DNA from 2 places in the Vagococcus entomophilus genome. Region 2 is predicted to be linked to the other one. Evidence: a T-box and tRNA genes for the amino acid it is inferred to sense, from the RefSeq annotation. Region 2 holds a T-box; the other holds one or more tRNA genes.
What was found. The T-box of region 2 lies ahead of leuS (leucine--tRNA ligase). A T-box ahead of a tRNA ligase gene usually reads a tRNA of that ligase, here a tRNA-Leu.
Positions count from the first base shown of each region.

Region 1 (10,771 bases), on a different contig from region 2:
ATCGACAAAGAAGTCTTGACTTGATTGCGTTTGGACAACGCTTGACCGGCGCCAAAGTCTACTTGCGAAAAGATTGGAATGTTTATTACTTTGATTTGCTGGGTAAGCAGTTTGGAATCATGAGTGTGATTCCTGATGAACATGCACTCTTGACCCTCAAAGGCTTACCTGAAAAAAACGAGATTCTTCGCGAACAATACACTGACGTTACACCAGGTTACCATACCAATAAGGTGCATTGGAATTCGATTAAGCTTGGAACTTCGCAACTATCAACTGCTGAGCTAGAAAAAATGATTTTAGCATCTTACTCACTAGTTTATCAAAAATTAAGCAAAAAAGACCAACTCTCCCTTACAAATTCTATGAAAGAATCAGATTTTTAATAATGGTTAGCGCCTCTTTTGCTTCTGGTATCGGATAAGTCACAAAAACGTGATTCATGTGCCGGTAAGACCATATCCGAATCGGCAACTGTTCTTCTTTTGCTTGCTCCTCTAATGCTTTTGCATCTGCATATAAAATGTCATGCGTTCCCACAAACACATCTATCGGGGGCAGATCACTTAACTCACCAAACAAAGGACTGACTAATGGTGAATAAGTGGATAATGCTCCTGCGTAGACCTGGCCACAGTAGCTTAGGCGATCATTTGGTAGCATAGGATCTTTCTTTTGTAAAGAGCGAATTTGTGGGTTCATTCCGGTTACATCTAACCATGGTGACAAGAGTATGGCTCTTTGGGGCATGGGTTTTTTAGTCTCTTTTAATACTTGCAAGAAACTCAGTGCCAGTCCCCCACCGGCAGAATCTCCCATAAACGTCAAATGTGCAGGATCAACAGCTACTTTTTCTAACATCTCATCATAGGTTTGTGCCACCATTTTGTGGACATCCTCTGCATGATAGGACGGTGCTTTGGGATAAATAGGCATGATAATTTGTGCTTCTAAACTTTCAGCTAATTTAGACAGCATTCGAAAATGTGCAACCATGGGTTGAAACCAATACGCACCCCCGTGGAGATAAAAAATAGTTCGTTGGCTTACTTTATTTTTTGGCTTAATGACAATTGTATTTTTTAGTTCTTTTGATTCACACGCATTGTACATACTACGCACATAGTCTGGCAATGTATAGCCCGCTTCACTTTTTTCCAAAAGTTTTTGATATTCTTTTGGTTTTCGTACATCTGGAAAAATCGGGATCTGTTTTAAGGTTTGTTCGATCATTAGACTACTTACACTTTGCTTTTTCTTTTTAGCCTGATGCTTGATTCCTGCTGCAACCGCTAGGACAGAAGCTCCTAACCAAACCATTTTTTTCTTCATAGATTCTTTCCTTCTTTCCTCATTAATTTTATTGTAATCAAACAGACAGATGAAGTCTACTACTAGCCATTGCGCTGCTCTCAATCACTAATGGATTCCGTACCAGCTCTATTCATGGTAAGAAAAGCAATACCTAACCTGTCAAAATAGATAAACAGACCCACTTAGCTTTTTTATTACTTGGGTATCTGTTTCAATGCCACCGAAATGTTAGACAGGTGAAAAGCTAACTTTGAATTTTTAGCTAGTGTACCATGTAAAATGTGAAGAAATAGTCTTTGCTTCCTCAAATTCATTTCATTTGACTTGCTGCTTGTTACTATATTCATTTTTAATTTTATAGTATCTATCCCTTTGAGACAAATGATCTTCGTTTTTTTACTTGCTTTTTTGTTTAACTATACAAAATTTTAATTTTTGCAGTACTCGATCATCATTCTTTCTTTGTGCTGTTGTTTTAAGCTTCAATTCAGTTTTTTACGCTATTCTTTCTTTATGCTAAAAGCAGAAAGGATGAATGCATATGTTTTCTACACTCCACACAAAACTCCTAACACTCTCAAAAGATGTTTGCTACGAAATGTTGATTTTAGCCATTGCGCATTTTATCTACACACTGTTTTAACCAAAAATGAGGAAGCCAGAAATAATTTCCTTTACCTAAGAAAAACTTTCTATAGTGTTTAGCTATTCACACAATGAATGACTAACTATACGCACAAAACTATTGACAGCTAGCCTTTCACCTTTTATACTAATCTTGTTACGCTTATTGCGGTCGTGGCGGAATGGCAGACGCGCCAGCTTGAGGGGCTGGTGGGAGTAAGTCCCGTGGAAGTTCGAGTCTTCTCGGCCGCATAATGAATTAAATCATAGTAAGAAGCTGATGGAATAAGCTGGTGGAATGCCAGCAAATCCAAGGCTTTTTTGTTATTTTATTAAGTAGTAAGTCCCTTCAATTTTGTATGAAATGGAGTGTATACTATGACAAAAAGAATGAGAAGAGCCTCTCAGCTAAGCAAAGAAGAGTTGACAATTTTATCAGGTGTGAAGACTGTAGATAAAGATGAAGCAATTCATGATTTTATTGATAGTAGACGGCTGTTAGGTGTGAGTGATAGGACAGTCAGTCACTATAAAAGCACATTCAGTTCAATAGCAAGAGACTTGACTGCACTTGAAATTGAGCAAAATCTTGTTAAGCTATCTGAGAATGACTGTTAGTTCCAGTTAAAATAAGCGTAATTGTTCTGCCACATCATTTTCATCATATCTACGCTCTAGCTCTAACAGAGGGATACTATTTTCTACACAGCATTCTCTTTTTATTCTATCCCTTTTCTGGCACACCTTTAGAACAATGGTGATTTTCAGCTACCTTGACTGAAATGATACAAGATATAATGGTTTATTGCGTGTCATTACAATAACACTTTTGATCGAACAAGAACGCACGTTTTCTTCTCGAGGTTTCAGTATATTGCTATAATAAGTGAACAAACATTAATTGGAGGAAATAGAAATGACAATCAAATTCACTGAGGACAGTTTTAGTGATAAGACAAACAGTGCAATAAAAAACACAGTCCTCTCTGCAGACTCAATGGAACTTAGGTTTAAGGTAAATCAGCTTATTGCTGAAAGACGTAGAACTACTGACGGTAGAGAGTTCACACAATCTACATTGGCAGAATTAACAGGGATTCGTAAAGGGGATATCAGTAAATACTGTAATAATAAGTTCAGACCTACAATAAACCTCAGTCACCTATTCGCTATGATGATTGCACTTAGGGTTTCAGATATTTCAGAAATACTTGAAGTTAGGCTTCCTAGTGAAGAAAAAACTAAGTTTATAAAGCAGTCTGCTGAATGGAAACAGGAAGGAACAATGCCTTCTGAACTCAATAGACTACTGAAACAAAATATCAAGTTAATCACAGAAGAAAACAGAGAAAGACAGCAAAGATAATTACTCTTTCTGTCTTTTTTTTACTCTTTTAAACCACTGTAATAATCAATGACTTTCTGCATATCCTTTTCAGTTGTAGCCTCTTGAATTAGCTTTTCATTCTTGAAATACTGAATAACTGTTTTGTTACTAACAGTGTCCTTTCTTATTACAACTTCCATATCTCCTAGCTGTACTGATTAATTCTCATTAAGGAAATCGGAGTTGCTGCAAAAATTGCTGCAACTTTTTTTATACTAAAGCCAATTCCCTTATTTTCTTTCATTACTTTTCTCTTTCTTACCGGAAATAGAATCCCCCCACTAACGATTTTAATTTTTGATTCAACCAGCTGTTCAAGCTAAAATTCACTCTTCTTCTCGGTCCTTGTCTTCGATTTGTTAACTTTCATTTTAAGACCTTTTTTTAGTTGTTAATTGTACCCAAAAGTCTTATACTTATGTTAACCAGTTAACACTAGGTTGTCTAAAAATTAACTGTAAGGAGAAAAAAATGATAGAAAATACACAATATTATCGGTTTCCAGTTTCAGAGTATGAAGAAATCAGCAAACAGTTTATTCAATTAGAAGCATGGGCAGAGGCACTTGCGTTTGTTGAAGATGCCACGTATCCTATTTTTGACCGCGATTCAGAAAACATGACAAATCCTACCAAAGCAGGTGCTTATTTATTTCACTTATTTTATCAAGACTACATTCAACTTATCCAAAAAATGAGTAAAACGATTGACCATTTACCTTTAGAAAACTAATCTGCTTGTAAAAAAAAAGCACCGTTTCCGATGCTTTTTAACGATTGTAGTAACCAATTTTACAATTAGTTACACTTTCACTTACTATCATGTGATCCTTCGCTAGATTAAAACTTCTAAAGCTAAACACTTTTTCTCCCTGATTGAGAAAGATTTCAATGAAACTATTATCCACAAAAACGTCCACTTGTATTATTGCTGTTTTGGCGGTTAGTATCGTTCTTCGGTCTTCTCCATATTCTACATCAATCGGTGTCGCCAAATTACTTCGATCCAGTATAACCTCGCCACTTTCTGTATCAATGTCTAACTGCCATGTATTCCCAGGATTTCCAAATACAATTGTTGCGTTTTTTTGTTCACGACTGACCTCCGTTGAAAAATGATAAAAGCTCATTTTTGGTGCCACTAATTTTTGATTGCACTCTAGCATTGAAAATGCTGCAAGGATTTCTTTTGAAGGAAAACGATGCAACCGTTCTGAGCGAAGCGATAGTTCGTGTGGCATCGTTAAGCCATGCTTCCACTTTTCCTTGTCACTTTCATACAACGGTTCCCCGCAACCAAACCAAGCAAAGCTCAAAGGAACATTGTCTTTTGCATAAAAAGCTTGTGGTGCATAATAGTCAAAGCCCGCATCTAATTCATCACATTGTTCGACATCAAACCTCAGATTTAAAACATCCAATTTTCCAAGCAAATAAATCGAGGCAAACCGATTTTGGTAACGGTTTTTTTGTGGCTGATAGCCCATTGGAGATAAAAAGAGTACTTCTTTTCCGTCTACCTCAATTAGGCTAGGACATTCTAACATGTAGCCTGTTTCAATCGGCAACTCCACCTCGCCCTTGTATGCCCAGTCGATCAAATTACTACTTTGGTATAAGAGCAGTGCCCCCCTTTGACCAAAACTCTTTGCTGTCCCCGTTTCATCCGCACTTCCACCTAATAACATGTAGTATGCCCCGTCTCTTTCAAAGACGAAAGGATCTCTTAACTCCCCGCTATATCCTTTTGGCGCCCCGTCCAAGATTGGATTTTGTGCATACTTTTCGATTTGACCCGCTTGATTCATGATGGCCAGTGCTTGTTTAGGAATTTTTCCTGCACTGGTTTTGTAATTTGCAGTATAAAAAAGGTACAACAAGCCATCTTTTTCAATTGCCCCACCAGAATAGCAGCCATTTTTTTCATATTCCTGATCTGGAATCAAGGCTAGTCCGCAATCTTGCCAGTGCAACAAATCTTGAGATTTCATATGGCCCCAATGCTTCATTCCATGAGTTGCATCAAATGGAAACCACTGATAAAACACATGATAGGCTCCATTATAATAACTCAATCCATTTGGATCGTTCATCAATCCAGATTTGGGATAAATATGGAATTTAGGTAAAAATTCACTTTTACTTACAAATTTGGCTAACTCGCGCAAATATCCCTGATCCTTTGCCGTTACGTAATGATACTTGTCTATCTCTAAAAATTTCATACAATCCCTCTCAACTTATCTCTATTTTATTCCTTATAACGCTGCGTTTTTCAGTTCAGCACCAGCGATACCTTTCACCTTGTGATAAATCAAAATAAATACAATCGGTAACACAAAGGATAATAAGCAACCAATAACATAATGAATAACTTGTGGTGGATTGACAATCGTTATCCCAGGAATTCCTGTTAAACCAAACCCAAGTGCTTTTACATCAAACAATTTCATATAGACGCCTCCAAACCCTGCTCCAATTGCTCCTAAAATAAATGGAATAATTGAGTCTTTTAAGTTAACTGCAAAAATTGCGGGTTCTGATACTCCAACTAAGGTTGGAACAAAACTTGAAAGTGCTACTTCTCTACGTTTTGATTTTTTCTTTGCCAAAAAGAACATCCCCATAGCGGCACCACCTTGTGCAATAATTGAAACGGCCCACAAAGGCTGAATATAATTAAAACCTGTACTGGAAATCAATTGTGCTTCTATACTTCCAATCATATGATGTGTTCCCGTAATCACCAATGGTTGTAACAAGCCTGCAAATGCAAATGCTCCAAAGACTCCTGCTTTATTGTATAAGAAATCAGCACATGCACCAATTCCAGCCGCAACAATATCTCCTAATGGTCCAAAGACTAGGAACAACGCAAGAGCAGAAACGATGATGGTAATCGTTGGAACGAGTATGAATGTCAAGATTTGTGGAACCTTCTTCGTTAAAAATAATTCAAATTTCGCCATAAATAATGACGTTAAAATAGCTGGAAAAATCCCTCCTTGAAAGGCAACTTGAGGAATGTTAAATCCGAAAAAATCCCAATATTTCACAGAATCTAATGTTCCTTGCATAAATTCAAAACGGTTACCCAAATCTGGATGCACCAAAATTAGACCTAATATAATCCCTAATACTGGATTGCCTCCAAACCGTTTCGTAGCGGAGTAAGCAACAAAAACTGGTAGAAAATTTAGTCCGGTAGCAATTATATTAAAGAAGCTTGCCAAATCAGCAGCCCAGCGATAATTATCCGCCATACTTCCAGTTAGACCAAAAATTCCTTCTGTTATAAATAGTGAACGCAAGCCTAAAATCATCGCACAACCTACAATACCAGGAATTAAGGCAACAAAAATATCTGAAAATGCTTTAAAAAATTCTTGGACTTTTCCTTGATTTTTTTGCGCTGCACTTTTCACATCTGCAACGGAGCTTGACTCAATCCCAGCTTGTTTCACAAAAGCTGCATAAACTTGGTCTACAACACCCGTTCCAAAAATCACTTGTAATTGACCACTATTAAAAAATACACCTTTTGATCCTTCGATATTTTCTAAAGTTTCTTTATCATACTTGCTATTATCTTTCAAAACTAAACGCAACCTCGTGACACAATGCGCTGCACTTTGTATATTTTCTTTTCCACCAACAGCTAACAATACTTCTTTTGCAATATTTTGATAGTCCATTTGATTCCCTCTTTCCATTTTTTGGAACGTTCCAATTTATAATTTGATTATATATGGAACGTTCCAAAATTGCAAACGTTTTCTTTGTTTTTTTAACAAAAATTTTCATTCCAAAATAGAACTTTTATTTTTTTTCATCAAATGCTAACCCAAAACAAAGCCCCACTCCAATTCCTAAAGCTAAGTTATGCATCGTAAGACCAAAAATCAAACCGAAACAAAGGCCCAAAGCAAGGCCTTTATTGTCTCCTTTTTTTTTCTTCATTTTTTTTTCTCTTTTCTCTAGTTGTTTGTGCTGCTAAAAATGTTATCGGTAAAATATATTTTGTTTTTTTAGACTTCTTCCGATCTGAACCTAATTTTATGAGTTCGGCTACACTCAACTCAGCAATTTGAGCGACAGGCTGACGAATCGTCGAAATTTTCAATGCTTCATTTTGGTAACTTTTAGATCCATCAAAGCCTATTAGCTGGATATCTTCGGGCAGGTGCCACTGTGTTTTTTGTACCAGTGCATCGTAACAATAATCTGCATATCGATCCGTCGCAGCAAAGATCCCATCATAGGGAATATTTGCTTGGTAGTTGTTTTCAAAAAATCGAAAGACACGCGCTCTAAAACCAGCAGAGTTTCCCTCATCCAAGTATACATCAAATGGCATGTGCGCTTTTTGGCAATAGCTAATAAAGCCATTTTGTCTCTCTTGTAACCCTAAATTATGGCTAATTTTTCTGACAACCATCAAAAGTCTTTGACTTCCCAACTCTTGTAGTTTTTGAGCAGCCAGCTGACCACCACCAAAGTTGTCACTGGTAATAAAAGGAACTGTATCATCAAAATAGCGTTCTATTGAAACAATTGGCAAATTGGCTGTCAGATACGGAGTAATATCACTATATGAAATCGTAATAATCCCTGTCACTTTCTGTTCTTGTGCCATTCTGATATACTCTAATTCTTGAATGTAATCATCTTGTGAGTTGCACAGCAACATCTTTAGTCCACATTTGTTTAGTTCTAGTTGCAAATAATAGGTTAATTCTGAAAAAAAAGGCGTCCAAATCGTCGGCAAAATAAACACAACGTAATTACTTTTTTGTGTTTTAAGGGCGCGAGCTGCTTGATTTGGAACATAATCCAACTCCTGAATTGCCTGCTCTACTTTTTTTTGTGACTCTTTTTTTATTTTAACCCCATTTATATAATTAGACACCGTCCCACGTGATACACCTGCAATTTTCGCAACATCATTCATATTAGCCATTTATTTTCCTCACTTGTATCCTCTAAATCCTTCATTTTCGATAGTTTATTATAACACAAAGAAGAACCTGAGACATAACTCAAAAGTTACATTTCAGGTTCTTACTATCCATGTAAATGATAGAAGCAGAACATTTTTTTATTCTTAAATTCGAGACAAGTTTGTCAAAATCACTTCTTGAAACGATTGATTATTGGGTTAGATTTTTATAGGCTCGATCCATCAGATTCATAAATAATTCTTTTTCTTCAGCAGAAAATCCATGCAGCATTTCACGGTTTAATTCTTTTACAGTTTCGACCACTTCTACTGCCATATTCTTAGACAGCTCAGTCGAATAAAGGTGCATTTCTCGACGATCTTCTCTATTTTTTTTTCTTACAATCAAGCCTTTTTTTTCCATTCTCTTAATCACGCCAGAAGCGGTTGAAACTTTCACATGCAATATTTCCTGTAAATCAGAAGAACGAATCCCCTCGTGCTCCCAGACAATAGCCAGCACGGCCCATTGACTCAGCGTCACATCGTACTTCCTCATCAACTCATTTTCAAGCTGAGTAGAAGCGGTATTGGACAACCGATTCAGTTTAAACCCATGACTCTTAAATAGATTCAATTTTTTCCTCCTTTTTTTCATCTAGCCAATCAAAAATTACTTGACTAGCATAAGACTGATTTCCTTCTTGACAGTGTTCTTGAGCACCTAATTCCTCATCAAATATATAATCTTGATAGTCGCACGTCAAGCTACTTTTTAATAATTCTAGTTGTGCTTCATTGACAAAATGATCTTGCGTACCAAAAAGTAATAGCATCGGACACTTGATTTGTGCAGCAACTGGTTCTAAGTTGTATTTTTGAACTTCTCTCACCAATTCAGGTAGATCTTTGCAGCCAAATACCCATAAACCATTTTGAATCAACCAACGGGTATTGGCGTCCGCTTGGGCGGACATGGTTTTTCTCATTTCTGGCGTTGCAGAAGTTAGTTTGCCAAGCATTGGTGTTTTTTGGATAATGGATTGCCACACATTCGTAAAGACATCAAACAAGATACACGCATCGATTCTTGGCTCAAAAGCAGAGGCTCTCGCTGCATAGTAACCACCCAGGCTCATTCCCATCAAGCCAATAAATTTAGTCGTATCTACATCCTGATCTTTTTCTAAAAAGTCAATGGCCGCACTAATGGGTTTTTCATAGTCAAAACGTCCTGCTTTGCCTTGCATTCTCAACGCTTCTCCTTGTCCTGGACCATCAAAAATCAACACATTGTATCCTCGTTTTATCGCCGCCGCTGCTCCAGAAAAGTAAAGTTCTTCCGCGGTTGAATCATATCCACCAATAAAAATAAGAATCGGTGCTTCTTTTGCTGTAACATAAAGGTATCCATGCATGTAGTACTCTTCAAATGGAATGGCTACTTTTTTACACGGCACAGAAAACAATTTCATTGCTTCTGCAAAGGTCTGAACACTCTTTTGATAACAGGCAATCCTTTTAGGTTCTGAATTTTCCATAAAAAATTCTGCTGTTCGGTAATAATTACTTGCTCGAAGATAGGCCTCTCTAGCACTCACTTTATGCTTTTTGGTTAAAGAGTTTTGACCAAGTTTTTCCACTGTTTGTGCTAATTTTTGCCAATGTTCAAACCAACTCTCAAAATTTTCTTCTTCAATTTTTTTAGAAACAGACAAAACTTCGCCTAGCTCTGCCCCTTGATAATTATAATAGTTTAACGTTCTCATAGTTTCAAAATCAAATGCCTTATCTTTAAAAAATAATCCCATCTGTCATTCCTCTTTTCTTTTTATTGTCTTTTCAAATTACGTAGCGTGCTATGTAATATAAAAATAATATAGCATGCTATCTAAAAAAAGACAATAAAAAGCAAAAACTTTTTTTAAATCTAGTTTGCAGGAAAAAAATGAGTAAAAGTGCTAGTCCGCTCTCAGCTAAATTAGGTTTTAAAAACTACATTAGCGGCTTGTATGCTATTTACTTTTCAGACAAGAATCATTGTCTTGATTTATAGCAATTTATCTTTTTATGAATGGTTGTTCGGTAGAAACGCTTTAAACAAACATAAAAAGACCACATGAGAGTCCTGTTTGGACTCTCATGTGGTCTCGTTTTATCACGAATCTTCATGTATAACGTTAGTTTACAGACGTTCTTCTAATTCTTTTTGTAATTCTTCAAAACCTGGTTTGCCAAGAAGCGCAAACATGTTTTTCTTGTAGGCTTCTACTCCTGGTTGGTCAAACGGATTGATTCCATTGAGGTAACCAGAAACACCACAAGCAATTTCAAAGAAATACATCAAGTAACCCAGTGTATAAGCATCTGTTTCAGGAATGGTTACAACAAAGTTTGGTACATCTCCATCTGTATGTGCTAAAAGTGTTCCTTGGAATGCTTTTGTATTTACAAAATCAATTTCTTTTCCTTGCAAGTAGCCTAGTCCATCTAAATCTTCCTCTAATT
Region 1 is NZ_NGJZ01000001.1:1,113,943-1,124,713, forward strand. Features, by position in the region: gene CBF30_RS05275 (MmcQ/YjbR family DNA-binding protein) at 1-386, shown strand, start outside; gene CBF30_RS05280 (alpha/beta hydrolase fold domain-containing protein) at 364-1,332, opposite strand; tRNA gene CBF30_RS05285 (tRNA-Leu) at 2,107-2,190, shown strand; gene CBF30_RS05290 (hypothetical protein) at 2,317-2,556, shown strand; gene CBF30_RS05295 (helix-turn-helix domain-containing protein) at 2,855-3,304, shown strand; gene CBF30_RS05300 (hypothetical protein) at 3,797-4,057, shown strand; gene CBF30_RS05305 (glycoside hydrolase family 32 protein) at 4,095-5,549, opposite strand; gene CBF30_RS05310 (PTS transporter subunit EIIC) at 5,583-7,019, opposite strand; gene CBF30_RS11815 (glycine zipper domain-containing protein) at 7,144-7,284, opposite strand; gene CBF30_RS05315 (LacI family DNA-binding transcriptional regulator) at 7,259-8,284, opposite strand; gene CBF30_RS05320 (MarR family winged helix-turn-helix transcriptional regulator) at 8,475-8,900, opposite strand; gene CBF30_RS05325 (alpha/beta hydrolase family protein) at 8,887-10,074, opposite strand; gene CBF30_RS05330 (glucose-6-phosphate isomerase) at 10,449-10,771, opposite strand, start outside.
Region 1: it encodes a tRNA-Leu, which carries the amino acid that the T-box ahead of leuS (leucine--tRNA ligase) is inferred to sense. The anticodon was not compared.

Region 2 (10,771 bases):
GGAAGAATATCGTGGTTCCAATACCAGCTAGCACATCAAAAGTAGGTGCTATGTGGGGGAAAAGAAAAATTGACTTAGCTAAAAGTTTTGATACGGCGATGTACATGTGGATGAGCAGAGGCAGTAGTCGGTCTTTAGCAGATGGTGTTACGTTCACTCTTCATAATGATGCTAGAGATTTGTCTCAAGTTATAGGAGCAGTTGGGCAGGGAATCTCGGTTTACGGCGGGTCTGGCAGCCGGAATACTTATATCAAAAATGCGTTAACAGTAGAAATTGATCCCTATTATAATTCGGATTATGATCGGGATGTAAGAGGAACACATGTAGCAATTATGAAACCTGGAAGTTATGCAACGATGCTGACGCAACGGGCGCACAATAAATACGGGACGCCTTTACAAAATTTAAGTATAGATGATACTGATTGGAAATTGTTTCGAATTAGTTGGGAGACAACAGACAAAGGGATTACAGGAAGATTAAACGTTTCATTACAAAGAAGAAATTCAAATGGAACACTAACGAATATAGGCACAATCAAGTCTAACTTAATCAACGTGCAAGAAGAGTTTGGTAGCAAGCTCGTCAACTGGGGATTTACGGCTTCATCGGGTGCTTTATATGGGGAGTACAATTTTGCGATGAAGGATATGCCACAAATAGAAGCTGGCAAACTAGAAAAAAGGGTGCGGAATATTTCAAAAAATGAAGAATTTTTTGAAGAGATGACTTCTGCTCGACAGGATCAATTAGTCGAGTACGAGTTAAGTTATGACAATTCAGCAGCCGACTGGCCAACGAAAGAGAATTTAAGTTTCTTAGATAAAATTGACAACGAGGCTATGAGCTACGAAAGAGGAAGTACAACTGTCTTATTTCAAAAGACAACAGGTAATATCACAGAAAAAAAGGTGCCAGATACATGTTGGAATGAGGGGGATTTTCGTTACATCACTGAAGATGTTAGAGAAGGAGATAAAGTTATTATTCGATATCGAGTAAAAACCAAAGCAATTCCGCAGCATAAGAAAGAGATAAAAAATACGTTTGAAATTCAATCCGTTTCAGGAATTAGAAGTACGTCTGAAGCAGTCAGTGTCCATTTACAAACAATGTATACGATAACAGAAAAGTATCAAACCAAAACAGGGTATCCCAATACGATTATCAAAGACATTCAACCTGAAAGCATACAAGAAAAAGAAGGCGGAGCGAAGTATCAAGGAGAGGCGAAAGAGATTATTCTTGATGAGCTGATATATGAGTGCATATATTATCAAATCAATGATGGGTCGGAACACAGTGGTGTAAGGCCTAAGATTGAGGAACTAGAAAAAGATACGACGATTAAATACACCTATGCCCCCAAAAAACGCAGCCTATTCATCCGACAGCGGGTTTTAAACTCGCTTAGTGAATTAGTGGTTCCAAATTTAGCTATCATGAAGCTTCAGCTGAAAAATAAGGAACTGCCCCATGAAGTTATACAGACAAGAAATTTCTTTTTAGATTCAACGTTTGATGATCAGGAGTATCGGTACATGCCAACAACTATTGTACTAAATAAGACGTTTACGCTACAAACAATTGTTCCACAAAATTATAAAAATGTTGGCTATACGGTTGCCTCAAGAAAAGACCAAGCAGATAATATGAGTGAGCTAAAACCTGGTGTGCCAACTCTTGATTTAAGTGAAAATCAACAGGATTATTGGATTAATATTTACATTCAACCAGACTTGGGAGGAAGTCCTTACGTTTTTCCTTATAGTTGGGATTACAAAATAGTATGGCAACCAATAGAAGGCTGGAATACTCCAAGATAGCCCAACCATTTGGAAAATAGGAGCATCGTGACACCAAAACAATAAAATATTGCGTTTTAATAGTATATTTGGTAGTATAAAGGGGAAGATGCGAGGATGAGGAGTAGTAAGGAGTCCGTTCTTTTTAGAGAGTGTGTGGCTAGTGGAAACACACAAGAGCCCTTTTGAACTTACCTTTGAGCTGATATCTATTTTAGATCGGAAGTACATCCGTTATCATGTAGAGGCACTGCATTGTCAGTGTGAAATTTAGGTGGTACCACGTCTGACTGTTCGTCCTATAAAAGTGAAATTAGTTCGCTTTTATAGGCTTTTTATTTTATCAAAATTTTGGAGGGAAAAGCATGAGCTACCAACACAAAGAAATTGAAAAAAAATGGCAACACTATTGGGCTCGAACCAATAGTTTTAATACAACCAATAACCCAGAGAAAGAAAACTTTTATGCGTTAGATATGTTTCCTTATCCCTCAGGTCAAGGCTTGCATGTAGGTCATCCAGAGGGCTATACAGCAACAGACGCACTTGCACGTATGAAACGCAGCCAAGGGTACAATGTCTTGCATCCGATGGGGTGGGATGCTTTTGGTCTTCCTGCAGAGCAATACGCACTAGATACAGGAAATGATCCAGCTGAGTTCACTAAAAAGAATATTGAAACCTTTAAGCGTCAAATTAATTCACTAGGTTTTAGTTACGACTGGAATCGAGAAATCAACACGACAGATCCAGAGTATTACAAATGGACGCAGTGGATTTTCACAAAATTATATGAAAAAGGCCTAGCTTATGAGGCAGAGGTTCCGGTCAACTGGTGTCCAGCATTGGGCACAGTTTTAGCCAATGAAGAGGTAATTGATGGGAAATCTGAGCGTGGGGGGCATCCTGTCCACCGTGTTCCGATGAAACAGTGGATGTTGAAGATCACAGCGTATGCAGATCGTTTGTTAGAGGATTTGGATACAGTAGATTGGCCGGATAGTATCAAAGAGATGCAACGTCATTGGATTGGAAAATCGGTCGGGGCAAAGGTAACATTTGCAGTCGAAAATACAGCAGACTCTTTTGAAGTCTTTACGACACGCCCAGATACTTTGTTTGGTGCAACATATACAGTATTAGCGCCGGAGCTTGCACTAGTTCAAAAAATTACAACACCCGAGCAAAAAGCAGCTGTTGCAGCCTACATTGAAGAAGCAGGTAAAAAATCAGAGCTTGCTCGTACCGATTTGGCGAAAGAGAAAACCGGGGTCTTCACGGGCGCATATGCGATTAATCCAGTAAATGGGGCGAAAGTTCCAATTTGGATCTCTGATTATGTGCTGGCTACTTACGGGACGGGTGCGATTATGGCTGTTCCAGCTCATGACGAACGCGACTATGAATTTGCTCAAGCATTTGGTATTGAAATCATTCCTGTCATTGAAGGTGGGGATGTGACAAAAGAAGCGTATACGGGTGATGGAAAACATATTCACTCTGGATTTCTTGATGGTTTAAATAAAGAAGAAGCAATCGAAAAAGTAGTAGAATGGCTAGAAGGTAAAGGGGTTGGGCAAAAGGAAACAAGTTACCGCCTACGTGATTGGTTGTTTTCTCGCCAAAGATATTGGGGAGAGCCGATTCCCATTATTCACTGGGAAGATGGAACTACGACGGCGCTTAAAGAAGAGGAGTTACCTCTTGTTTTACCAGTCACAGATGACATCAAGCCAAGTGGTACGGGAGAATCTCCATTGGCAAACATTACGGATTGGGTAAATGTCGTCGATCCTGTGACGGGTAAAAAAGGCAAACGTGAGACCAATACTATGCCACAATGGGCAGGAAGCTCTTGGTATTTCTTGCGTTATGTGGATCCACATAATAAAAAACAATTAGCTGATCCAGAAAAATTAAAAAAATGGTTACCCGTGGATATCTATATTGGTGGTGCAGAACATGCAGTTCTTCATCTGCTTTATGCACGTTTCTGGCATAAATTCTTATATGATTTAGGAATTGTCCCAACTGCGGAGCCGTTCCAAAAACTGTATAACCAAGGAATGATTTTAGGTGAAAATAACGAAAAAATGTCTAAATCCCGGGGGAATGTGGTCAACCCTGATGATGTTGTAGCCAAATACGGTGCCGATACCTTACGCTTGTACGAAATGTTTATGGGGCCCTTGGATGCTTCTATTGCTTGGAATGACAATGGATTGGAAGGAAGTCGAAAATTCTTAGACCGAGTATGGCGTTTATTTGTAGACGAGAACAATAACATGCGTGATCGTATTACGACTAAAAACGATGGCAAATTGACAAAGGTTTACCATCAAACTGTTAAAAAAGTCACAGAAGACTTTGAACAACTGCATTTTAATACGGGGATTTCTCAATTGATGGTCTTTATCAATGAAGCCTATAAAGTAGAAATTTTACCTTACGAATACGTAGAAGGATTTGTCCAATTGTTAGCACCGATTGCGCCACATATCGCCGAAGAATTGTGGGAAATTTTAGGGAACAAAGAAAGCTTGACTTACGTATCATGGCCAACATACGATGAGAAAGAGTTAGTCGAAAATGAAATTGAAGTTGTATTCCAAGTCAACGGAAAAGTTCGGGCAAAAGAAAAAGTGGCAACGGGCTTAACTCGTGAAGAGCTCGAAGAGTTAGCACTTGCCAATGAATCTATTCAACAGTCTGTTTCTGGCAAAAACATTCGAAAAGTGATTGCTATTCCAGACAAATTAGTTAACATTGTAGCCAATTAAAGTCCAATGATTACAAATAAGAGCCTGAAACATAACTGTTATGTTTCAGGCTCTTATTATCAGAATAGGTGGCACGAGTAAAAACAAGCCCAATCTTCGAGAATAAGTCTGAATTTAAAGCACAATTCCCATAGATTCAGGCTTTTTTTAAGAGTTAACGCTTGCTATTCTAAACGTTATTCTTTTAGTTTAAATAAAAAAAGTGAAAAACTTCACTTGGTTATAAAAGAGTTTGCATATCTCAAAAAGAACGATTAAAATAAAAGAATGAAAACTGAAGAAAGTTGAGTGAATCAATGCCAGAACAAAGTTATGTGCACAAAGAGCTTAACACAAAAGAAAAGATGGTACGCGGATCCATGTGGATGACAATTGGAAGCATTAGTTCCAGATTATTAGGTGCCATTTATATCATTCCGTGGTATGCATGGATGGGCGAAAATGCCAAAGTTGCCAATGCACTCTTTACCAAAGGCTACAATATCTATGCGCTATTTTTAATGATTGCAACTGCCGGGATTCCTAGTGCGGTGGCGAAACAAATCGCCTATTACAATTCTTTAAATGAATATCAAGTAAGCAAACGCTTATTCAAGCGTTCGATGTTTTTAATGGGAGGACTGGGTATTCTCTTTGCCGGGATCATGTATTTCGCAGCACCGCTGTTGTCTGGTGGGAACAAAGAGTTAATCCCTACCATGCGCGCTTTGAGTGCGGCGGTGCTAATCTTTCCTTGTATGAGTGTCATTCGAGGGTTTTTCCAAGGCTATCAAGATATGTTGCCATCTGCTATTTCACAGGTAGTTGAGCAGTTTATTCGGGTCTTTTATATGCTACTGGCAACCTTTATTATTATGAAAGTTGGTCAAGGAGACTATGTCCATGCGGTTACACAGACGACTTTTGCAGCCTTTGTAGGGATGGTAGGCGCTTTTGGGGCACTGTTTTGGTACTACAAAAAACAGGGACCTAAGATGCGTTATTTAGAGGCTAACAGTAATAATCAGATACAAGTTTCTGAAAACTCACTTATTAAAGAGATGTTACTTGAGGCGGTTCCTTTTGTGATAGTCGGGTCAGGGATTACAATTTTTAAACTAGTCGATCAAGCAACCTTTGAATGGATGATGCGTGGTTTTACCAATTATTCCGCTCGTCAGCTGGATGAGCTATTTAGTATATTTAGTGCCAATCCTGATAAACTCACAATGATTACCATCTCGCTTGCCACTTCATTAGCTGCTGCGGGTTTGCCACTGATTACAGAAACGTTCGCTCGAAAAAACGTTAAGGAGCTAGCGGTTCAGGTTAGTGATAATCTGCAATTGTTTTTCTTTGTGATGATTCCAGCCACACTTGGTATGATCGTTTTGGCTCGACCATTGAATACCATGTTCTATGCACCAGATCATTTAGGTGCGGCAGTTTTAGTAGAAGCCTGTTATGTGGGCTTAATTTTAGGCTTTTATATGCTCGTCTCAACGATACTTCAAGGATTGTATGAAAATAATTTGGCCATGATTTATCTGGGCATTGGCTTTGTTGTAAAATTAGTCTTGCAATACCCGTTGATTAGAATGTTCGAAGTATACGGTCCATTACTTGCAACAGGCATTGGTTTTGCTGTAACGAGTTACTTGACTATTCGCAAAGTCTATCATATTACGAAATTTAAAGTGGGCTTTACTGCACGAAGAACGTTACTAATTTTCTTACTAAGTCTAGTGATGATGTTGGCTACGATTGTATCAAAAGAGCTTGCTTACATCGTTTTAAACCCAGACAGTAAAAGCCAATCCTTCGTTATTTCGATTTTTTCGATGCTTGTAGGAGTGGCGGTTTATGGCTATCTAACGTTAAAAGTTCGCCTAGCTGATCGATTGCTAGGGGAAAAGGTAGCAAAAATCAGAAGAAAATTTAGGATTAAATAAAATAAGTTAGAATGGAGCAAAACTAAGCAAAAAATGTTTTGTTCCATTTTTCTCTTTTAGAAAGGATGATTTGGATGAGATTGGATAAATTTCTAAGTCAAACAGGTTTTGGCAGCCGCAAAGAAGCCAAAGCATTGCTCAAGAAAAAAGTCGTGGCTGTTAATGGCGAGTTAGCAAAAGAGGGGAAACAAAGCATAGACGTAGAAAGAGACCGAGTAAGTGTCCAAGGAGAAGTAGTTATTTATCAAGAGTATTATTACTATATGCTAAACAAACCACAGGGGGTAATTTCGGCTACGGAAGATCAGAGCCAGCGAACAGTTTTGGACTTATTTAAAAGGGAAGATTATCGGATGGATTTATTCCCAGTAGGTCGCTTAGACAAAGACACGGTCGGGTTGCTTTTGATCACCAATGATGGTGCTTTGGCACATGAACTGCTTTCTCCCAAAAAACATGTCGATAAAACCTATATCGCAAAAATTGAAGGAAAAGTGACAAATAATGATGTACAGATTTTTGCTCGTGGGATGCAACTTACGAATCAAGAGCATTGCTTGCCTGCGCAATTGACGATTTTAAATAGTGAACATTTGCCCGAAACACAAACTCTTATATCCTTAGTGATTCAAGAAGGAAAATTTCATCAAGTTAAGAGGATGTTTGAAGCAGTAAACAAGAAAGTCGTGGCATTGAAGAGAACCAAGATGGGGCCGTTACAATTGGATGAAACTTTGAAAAAAGGGCAATATAGGTCATTAACGAACCATGAAGTAGCCTTGCTTAAAGAACATCAGACAAGAAAAAATGAGTAAGATGCACGTTTTAATGAAGTGATGTGCGCGTTTCTTGAAAACTCTCAAAAAGTTTCATCGCAAGTGGGATTTCTTTGATTAGGGTGCTGGGAAGGACAACATAATGTGTTTGAGCAATTTTTTCAGCAATAAAACTATGTAAATAAACAGCAGCGAGTAGAGTTTGAGTGTGGTGCGGAAATTGAGCATAAAAACCGGCAATCATGCCCGCTAGTGTGTCCCCCATCCCTCCAGTAGCCATAGCGGGAGTTCCTAATGGATTTTTCCATGTTTGTTTAGCGGTATAGATTTCAGTGCGATGCTTTTTGAGAACGATTTGTGCGCCCAGTTGTTGTTGAGCCTGGCGATTTTTTTCTGGCGTTTGTTCTGCAATCGTGATGCCGCTTAAACGTTGCCACTCCATTTCATGAGGGGTGAAAATGAGATTTTGTGTTGGATGGGGAGGTAGGTGTTCTTTATGCTCTGCGTAAAGGGTGATAGCAGAGCCATCAATAATACAAATTTGTTTGGTCTGCAAGTGCTCTAGTACGAAAGAAAGCAAAGAGAAGGCACCTTGTTCAAGACCTAAACCAGGACCAATCACAATTACTGTTGCTTTTTTCAGTTGATTGGTTACTGCTTTTGTATCGTTCCAATCTAACACCATGGTTTCAGGAACCATCGCATGCACAGCAGCATGATTTTGGACATCAGTTACGGTGGTAGTAAGACCAGCTCCGCTATAGACGGTTGCAGCGCTACACAGCTGAATCGCCCCACCATATTGTTTGTTCCCTCCGATAATGACTACCTGGCCATAGGAACCTTTATGACTATGTTCAGGGCGTTTTTGAATAGTCTGAGTCAGTACTTCTGCATAAATAAGTTTCATTTGTACACACTCCTTTCTCTATTAGTATATAGCGAAAAAGAAAAAAGGGAAATTAGAAGGATTGTTTTTATTTTTTTGCCAGAAAATGGTATGATAAGAAAGATTAAGTGGAATGGAGTGAAGGAAAATGACGATTAATTGGAAAAAGGAAGTAGAAAGTCGTAAAGACGACTTATTTAAAGATTTATTCGATTTATTAAGTGTCCCTAGTGTCCGTGAAGATGAGAAAGCAACAGAAAGTGCCCCAGTAGGACCAGGACCTAAAGCAGCATTGCTAAAATTCTTAGAAATTGGAGAACGTGACGGTTTTACAACGAAAAATGTTGATAACCTAGCTGGGCATATTGAATATGGTTCAGGCGACGAAACATTGGGAATTTTTGGACATGTCGATGTTGTCCCAGTTGGAAATGGCTGGAATACAGATCCTTTCAAACCAGTGATTAAAGACGGCAAATTATTTGCTCGTGGAGCCAGTGATGATAAAGGGCCAAGTGTTGCAGCTTATTATGGGTTGAAAATTATCAAAGAATTGGGTCTTCCAGTCACAAAACGTGTTCGTTTCATCATCGGAACAGATGAGGAAAGTGGTTGGAAATGTATGGATCGTTACCTACAAGTAGAAGAAAAGCCTGATTTTGGGTTCTCACCTGATGCAGAGTTTCCAATTATCAATGGAGAAAAAGGAAATACAACGATTCGTCTATATTTTGAGGGTCAAAATGCAGGTACATATACACTTTCTTCGTTCCAATCTGGACAAAGAGAAAATATGGTTCCAGCAGAAGCATTTGCAACGGTTCTTGTCAAAGATGCAGCAGAAGCAGAACAATTAAAAACTAATTTTGAGTTATTTGTCAAAGAACAACCAGTTATAGGTGAAGTAACTGTCGATGGGACAAAAGTAGCTTTAAAAACTCTAGGAAAAGCAGCTCACGCGCAAGAACCTCGTGGTGGGATTAATGCGGCTACTTACTTAGCGACTTTTCTAGTGGACTATGATTTTGGTGGAGATGCGAAAAACTATTTAGAAACAATTGCCCACTTCTTACATGAGTCTTCACGTGCTGAAAAATTTGGGACAGCGTATACAGATGAAAAAATGGGGGATCTAACCATGAACCCAGGACTGTTTAGCTTTGAAGATAACCAAAAGGAAAATATGGTGGCACTAAATTTCCGCTTCCCGAAAGGAATTTCACCAGAAGATTTAGAAAAAGCAATTTTAGGGAAAGTAAAAAATATCAAATTGAAACGTGGACGCACGCAAGAACCACACTACGTACCTGTTACAGATCCATTAGTTGCAACGTTATTGGATGTTTATGAAGAGCATACTGGACTTAAAGGTCATGAACAAGTAATCGGTGGCGGAACATTTGGTCGCTTGCTTGATCGCGGTGTTGCATACGGTGCAATGTTCCCACATAGCATAGATACGATGCATCAAGACAATGAGTTTATGGCAGTGGATGATATCGTCAACGCTGCGGTGATTTATGCTGATGCAATCTATCGCTTGATTCAACCTGAAAAATAATTTTTTAAGATAAAAAAGATAGTAACTAAAAAACACGGTTCAAGAATTTTCTTGAACCGTGTTTTTTTCTCGCTCTTGTCTTACGAGCAAGTTAACTTCAGTCTATGATAATTGATAACGGTTTGACCGTTTGTGTTAAAAATCAACTCTTTGTTGCTTGAGCATGCATCAATATGCACAATCGCAGCGTTGGTCAATTGTTTGGTAATCGTACCAGATTCTATAGAACCATGTAGATTGAAGGTTACGTGTGTGCCAGGGGCAAATAGGCGCCCTGTTTCTGAAGGTGTCGGGTTACTGTCATTCATTTTATTGCTAAAAACGACCATATTACCATTCCTTTCTTGTTACTACTAGTATACCACACTAAAAGAACTTAAGGAGAGTAACATTTTTTTACAGTCAAAGAAACAAATTTACAAAAAAAGGGATTTTTCTTTTAGAAAACCCTTTACATTTTGTTAGTAACGTTGTATGCTTAATGAGTAAGTTGTTTGGTAAAACTTAGAAGGCTATTTTACATTATTTGTTCTATTGACCTCTTTTGTAGCATCGACAATCTTTACAAAATTATGCGTTATTACGCTCAAGGAGGAAACATATTATGGCACAAGGAACAGTAAAATGGTTTAACGGAGAAAAAGGATTCGGTTTCATCACACCTGAAGAAGGACAAGATGTATTCGTACATTTCTCAGCTATCCAAGGTGAAGGATTCAAAACTTTAGACGAAGGTCAATCTGTAACATTCGACGTTGAAGAATCAGATCGTGGACCACAAGCAACTAACGTTGTAAAAAACTAATTTAAACAATTTTGAGCCTCTCTTCCTTGGAAGAGACGCTTTTTTTATATCCGGCTTTTTTACGATATAAAAAAGTAAAACTTGATTTAAAGGATTTGTGGTAAGCAAAGGAAAAAAGACTAGTGCGCTATTAAATGCTAGTCTTTTTTTGTTTATGTAAAAAGTATATGATTGTTACCAAATAGATACTTCTAAATCTTTTGATACTTGTCCAATCACTT
Region 2 is NZ_NGJZ01000002.1:126,945-137,715, forward strand. Features, by position in the region: gene CBF30_RS06615 (L-type lectin-domain containing protein) at 1-1,829, shown strand, start outside; T-box leader at 1,914-2,113, shown strand; gene leuS (leucine--tRNA ligase) at 2,174-4,588, shown strand; gene CBF30_RS06625 (putative polysaccharide biosynthesis protein) at 4,885-6,519, shown strand; gene CBF30_RS06630 (16S rRNA pseudouridine(516) synthase) at 6,594-7,334, shown strand; gene CBF30_RS06635 (NAD(P)H-hydrate dehydratase) at 7,345-8,205, opposite strand; gene pepV (dipeptidase PepV) at 8,333-9,745, shown strand; gene CBF30_RS06645 (hypothetical protein) at 9,826-10,074, opposite strand; gene CBF30_RS06650 (cold-shock protein) at 10,350-10,550, shown strand; gene CBF30_RS06655 (hypothetical protein) at 10,725-10,771, opposite strand, start outside.